2 regions of the Rahnella aceris genome follow, and region 1 is predicted to be linked to the other one. Evidence: predicted binding sites of a transcription regulator. Region 1 holds the regulator's gene; the other holds the start of a gene.

Evidence for each region. Region 1 encodes Fur, which represses iron uptake genes when iron is present. Its sites were predicted from a motif close to ATAATAATGAGAACNACTATCAA; they were not measured.
Region 2: a site for Fur is predicted at 1,912-1,934, ahead of fepB (Fe2+-enterobactin ABC transporter substrate-binding protein). Genes of this name have one in related genera too.

The regions. Positions count from the first base shown of each region.
Region 1 covers NZ_JAADJV010000001.1:2,342,327-2,345,487, reverse strand. The annotation lists gene chiP (chitoporin ChiP) at 1-1,168, shown strand, start outside; gene chiQ (ChiQ/YbfN family lipoprotein) at 1,182-1,517, shown strand; gene fur (ferric iron uptake transcriptional regulator) at 1,646-2,101, opposite strand; gene fldA (flavodoxin FldA) at 2,414-2,941, opposite strand.
Region 2 covers NZ_JAADJV010000005.1:136,351-139,511, forward strand. The annotation lists gene GW591_RS20900 (hypothetical protein) at 1-208, opposite strand, end outside; gene GW591_RS20905 (hypothetical protein) at 289-780, opposite strand; gene mug (G/U mismatch-specific DNA glycosylase) at 1,059-1,562, opposite strand; tRNA gene GW591_RS20915 (tRNA-Ile) at 1,704-1,780, shown strand; gene fepB (Fe2+-enterobactin ABC transporter substrate-binding protein) at 1,957-2,925, shown strand; gene fepD (Fe(3+)-siderophore ABC transporter permease) at 2,925-3,161, shown strand, end outside.

The DNA of each region.
Region 1 (3,161 bases):
CCTCGATTTTTCTTCCGGCTATGCCTGGGACATGTTTGGTATTGATATCGCAGCCTTTACGGCGATTGAAATGGCTGAGAGCAGCGAGAGCGGCCATCCCAACGAAATCGCCTTTTCCAACAGCAACCGCGCCTACGACGAAGATTACTCCGGGGATAAAAGTGGGGTCAGTCTTTATAAGGCAGCCGGTAAATTCAAATACGGCGGATTCTGGGGGCACGCAGGGTATATTCAGCCTACCGGACAGACGCTGATCGCACCGCACTGGAGCTTTATGCCGGGTACGTATCGCGGTGCGGAAGCCGGTTATAAACACGATTTCGGTGACCCGGGTGAACTGAGTTTCTCCTATATGTGGGCTGATGAATATAAATCGCCGTGGCATCTGGAAATGGATGATTTCCGCCAGAATGACAAGAAAACCGGCGTTTCTTATATTCATTCGCTCGGTGCGAAATATGATTTTAAAAATGACTTCGTACTGGAAGGCGCATTTGGCCAGGCTGAAAGTTATGTCGATCAGTACTTTGCTAAGGCCTCGTACAAAATGGATCTGCTGGGCAATCCGCTGACCACCAGCTATCAGTTCTATGGTGCAGAAGACCGCATCAGTGACAAGAATGATCCGAACAGTCTGTATGACGGTCTGGCATGGTTGCAGGCACTGACCTTTGGCTATACCACCGGGCAGTTTAACTGGCGTCTGGAAGGGACGATGGTGAAAGCGGAAGGGAATCAGGGCTACTTCCTGCAGCGCATGACCCCGACTTATTCTTCCTCAAACGGCCGTCTTGATGTGTGGTGGGACAACCGCTCGGACTTCAACGCCAACGGTGAAAAAGCAGTATATGCAGGCGTATTGTATGATCTGGCGAAATGGGATTTACCGGGCTTCGCGGTCGGTGGTTCGTACGTCTATGCCTGGGATGCCAAACCGAGCACCAACGCCGCTTATGACCAGAGCCAGCGTCTGAAAGAAAGCGCATGGAGCCTGGATGCGCTGTACACCATTCAGGAAGGGCGCGCCAAAGGGACGTTGTTCAAACTGCATTACACCCAGTACGACAACCATTCGGATATTCCGAGCTGGGGCGGCGGTTACGGCAACATTTTCCAGGATGAAAAAGACGTGAAATTCATCGTTATCGCTCCATTTACTATTTTCTGAGGTCGCTATGTCGATGAATAAAGTACTGATGATCATGGTTTCGGCTGTTTTGCTGGCCGGTTGTGCACCCACCGCCGATCAGGCACAAATATCCCAAACGCGGGAAGATTACCGTGCCTGTATCAATACGTCAGAAGGCAATCCGGACAAACTGGCATCCTGCGAGGTGTTACTGAATAAACTGAAACAGGAAAAAGCCCACCAGCAATTTGCGGAACAAGAAACGGTACGTGTGTTGGATTACCAGCGATGTCTGACGGCGCGTAAAACTGGCGACGGTCAGGCATATGCTGCTGATTGCGGGAAAATCTGGCAGGAAATAAAAACGAACAATTCACCTAAGTCGTGAATCTCAGCAGCGAAACATACCCCGGCTTGCCGGGGTTTTTTATGCCTGCTATCCGGGCTCAATCTGCGTCGATATCAGACATAAAAAAACCGCTTTTCAGCGGTTAATTTAGTCAAAGCCTGTGCAGATTACTGCGCAGGTTTATCGTTGTGCAAAGAGTCATCTTCGCGGCAATCGCCTGCTTCACAGTGACCGTACAAATACAGGCTGTGGTTGGTGAGCTTGATACCGTGTTTCTTAGCAATCTCACGCTGACGACCTTCAATATATTCGTCACGGAATTCGATCACACGACCGCAATCCAGACAGATCAGGTGGTCATGGTGATGTTGCTGGGTCAGTTCGAATACGGACTTGCCGCCTTCGAAGTTATGACGGGTGACAATACCGGCGTCGTCAAACTGGTTCAGAACGCGGTAAACCGTCGCCAGGCCAATTTCTTCACCCATATCAATCAGTTGCTTGTAAAGATCTTCCGCACTAACGTGATGACCTTCCGGCGCTTGCAGCACTTCCAGGATTTTGAGGCGCGGAAGCGTGACTTTTAAGCCGGCTTTCTTCAGTGCGGTGTTGTTGTCAGTCATGCGGATTCAGTCCTGTTACTATGTGCTAATCAAGTTGAGGCATGCAGCCTGTGGCATCGGCGGCACAAAATTATTCGTTTAGTCTCTTCGTTTAACGCAATGTGCCAATTCTCGTCAACGACAGCCTGTTAATAAAGATCACAAATTGCCGGTCACATTTGGAATGCAACGACTTGATCAATAGAAAAAACAGAGGAACTCAGTGTACCTTGATACGACCGAAAGTTACAATTTTGTAGCAGTTAAATTGTTAATTTCAGTAATAGTTTGGCCCTTCAATTGTAGAATAAATCCTCAGGGCCAACAGGGTTTTTAGCCAATAATTTCAGAAAGGCTAAGTTCTTCTGTGATCTGTTTCACCCAGGCATCAACACGTTCGCTGGTCAGTTCGGGCTGACGATCTTCGTCAATTGCCAGTCCTATGAAGTGCTTATCATCCGCCAGGCCTTTAGATGCTTCAAAGTGGTAACCTTCGGTAGGCCAATGTCCGACAATCACTGCGCCGCGTGGCTCAATGATATCGCGCACGGTGCCCAGCGCATCGCAGAAATATTCGGCGTAGTCTTCCTGGTCACCGCAACCAAACAGTGCCACCAGCTTACCTTCGAAATCTATCTCTTCCAGCGTTGGGAAAAAGTCGTCCCAGTCACACTGCGCTTCACCGTAATACCAGGTTGGAATGCCGATAAGCAAAATATCGAATTTTTCCAGATCCTCTTTGCTGCTCTTCGCAATGTCATGCACCTCTGCAACATCTTTACCCAATTGCTTCTGGATCATTTTTGCGATGTTTTCGGTGTTACCTGTATCGGATCCAAAGAAGATACCTACAACGGCCATAAGATTACCTAACCTCTTGTTCTCAATGAAGTGCTCTGCAACGCAGGCAATAATAATGCAGATGATAGCAAACTCGTGCGGCGGAGAATATGCTTCTGCTCGCCTTCTTAACTGGGAAATAAGTTTATCGGGCAATATTTTTATGTGTTATCGCCTTTGTGTGCTTTCACCTGCGGCGAATTAACCTCAGGGTTAATGAGGTCAAAAGCAAGTTTGAGAA
Region 2 (3,161 bases), on a different contig from region 1:
CACCGGGGATCAGCACACCGGTTTCATCCCAAACAAAACTGTAATCAATTCCCCAGTCAAACTGCACTTTGGTTTTTGGATGTGCCACTTTGGAGAACCACGCCAGTGACATCACTTTGGGATCGGTGATATCCGGAGAGGTTTGATAAATACAAATTGCGCCGGTATTTACAGAGTTGTTTGCTACAGTGACAGAATATTGAGTCATAATATTTACCTTTTATATTAAAATGAATGAGAAAATAATTGTGTGTAGTCTTTGCCTTCTCTTAACTTCCTCGACCTCCTTTACAGACACGCGTTACGTGATTTAATTAGCCGGATACTTCGCATCGTAATACCAAAAGTTTGTGTGAGTAGTTTTGCCGGAATATCTTCTTTCATCGCCACTTGCATTGCTGCCCGGCGAATAGCGATAAACACCCCCCAGTTGGATGGCGTATCCAGATATCCAGAAGAATCAATTTTTTTATAAATTCTGTTATATTTATTTTGCGGGATATTAATCCCGTAGATCTGATAAAACTTCTCTGCCTCTTTGGGCATGTATATTTTTCTCCCTCCATGGAGATGAATAAAATGAAATAATCCGGCGAAACCACCATGTTCAGCAAATTCCGATGCTATCCAGGGCATCACCGACATGATGCAGACGCTGTTTTTTTCACAAAAGCTGATTAATCTTGCTTCTCTTTCTGAATGCCGGAGCGGTAGTCCTGAAAATAGTTCGAACCATTCCTCCAGATTTTCCTGTCTTTCTTCGGTTTCAACATTAGCCATATCTCCTGCTCCTGAAGAATCAAACTGCCTGACTACTTTGCTGCTCACCCCGAATGAGGCGATGGAATAAGTTTTAGTTCAGTTGAGCGCATTCACACGGGGGAAGCATTCCTCTTACATTAAATATGCAAATGTATTCAGGTGGGGTTCAGAGAGTATAAAGCTGCTTTAATAGCGAAATAATTTGGTAAATCAACCAAAACCAAGACGATTATTAATAAAATAATCATCATGGCGAGATTTTATATCTGAGGGAATAATAAGAGGAGGTGACGGGATTATGCTGTGTTTTCTAATGATAAGAATAGTTCACGGTATGCGGATACCAGTTCATCCAGCGTCGCCCGGTTCAGGCCGCTTGGGTTAGGCAGCACCCAAACTTCCGTGTCACCGATTTTCAACGCCTGACGTCCCCAGTTCACCTTACTGATGCCAAACGCTTTACTGAATGCCTGTTTGCCTAAAACAGCCAGCGCACGCGGCTGATAGTATTCAATTTTTGCCATCAACGCTGCGCCCCCTTCGCGCAACTCATCGCGAACCAGCTCCGTTGCCTCAACGGTCGGACGTTCCACCAGCATGGTGATCCCGCAATCTGTATCCAGCAAATGCTGTTCTTCTTCAGGCTTAAGTAAACGCCCGGTAAAACCCGCCTGATAGATAACCTTCCAGAAGCGGTTATTGGCATTAGCGAAATGGAAACCATGATGAGCAGTGGATAAGCCGGGATTGATGCCGCAAAACACGACAGAAAGATCCCGGGCGATAATATCTGTAATCATTATTATCCCTTAAGATGTATTTACCTGAGTTATAGGTAAAAACGCAGTGAACACAACAGACTAAAACTGTGCACAAAACGCGCATACAAACCGAAGACATATAGACCTGTAAGCAGAGTTTACCGTATAATCCCGCACCTCGGCCCTTTAGCTCAGTTGGTTAGAGCACGCGACTCATAATCGCTTGGTCGCTGGTTCAAGTCCAGCAAGGGCCACCAGATTTTAGTTTGAGATTCAAACGATTAAGCCACTTCATACGGAGTGGCTTTTTTGTTGCGTGAATACCTGTCTTCCCCTGACTTTTCCACGGATTGAACCTCTCTCGTCATTGACCCCATACGCCCTGCATATAATAATGATAACCATTAACATTAAAGAATCAGGAATGGATCCAATGACAAGGGCTGGTTTTCGCCGTTTTTCAGGGATGGTTGCGCTGTTGTTATCGCTGCTTGTCGCCACGCAGGCTTTCGCAGAAGGCTGGCCACGGCAAGTTATGACCTCAAAGGGAAGCATCACATTACAACAGCCGCCGCAGCGGATTGTCTCCACCAGCGTCACCGTCACCGGCACATTGCTGGCGATTAATGCGCCGGTTATCGCCAGCGGAGCGACTGCGCCCAATAATCGGGTTTCCGATGCTCAGGGCTTTTTCCGCCAGTGGGGCGATGTCGCGAAACAACGCGGTGTGCAGCGGCTTTATATCGGCGAACCGAATGCTGAAGCCATTGCCGGACAGGCACCGGATCTCATCATTATTGCCGCCACAGGCGGGGATTCCGCACTGAAACTCTATGATCAGCTGTCGGCCATTGCGCCGGTCATGGTGGTCAATTACGACGATAAAAGCTGGCAGGAACTCGCCACCGAATTAGGCCGGGCGACGGGTAAAGAAACCGATGCCGCCAAGGTTATCGCGCAGTTTTCAGCCCGTGAAGACAGTCTGAAAAAAGCGATACATTTGCCACCGCAGCCGGTGTCCGCGCTGGTTTATGGATCAGATGGCAAAAGCGCCAATCTGTGGACGCCCGCGTCACCGCAAGGTCAGTTGCTCCGGCAGTTAGGATTCAGCCTCGCGCCGGTTCCGCTGAATTTAGCCGCCAGTTACAGTCAGGGCAAACGCCATGACATCATCCAGCTTGCCGGTGAGAAAATGCCGGAGGCGATGAACGGCCAGACGCTGCTGTTATTTTCCGCCAGTCAGCCTGATGCACAACGGCTGCTGACCAATCCTTTTCTGGCGAAGTTACCTGCCGTGCAGGCCGGGCGCGTGTATGCCATGGGTGACGACACGTTCAGACTCGATTATTACAGCGCCAGCAACATGCTGAATCAGCTTGAAAAACTGTTCGTAACTCACTGATGTCCCGCTCAATAAAAAATCTCACAGCGCTGTTGGTTGCCTTGTTTTTGCTCTGCCTGATGATGGCGCTGAGTCTGGTGCTGGGCGAGAAATCGCTTGCGTCCGGCACCGTGATGTCAGCGCTTAACGGCCAGTGCACTGGGGCGGACTGCGTGATTGTCACCGATGCCCGTGTGCCGCGCACGCTGGCCGGTTTGCTGGCAGGGATGGCGCTCGGATTATCCGGTGCGCTGATG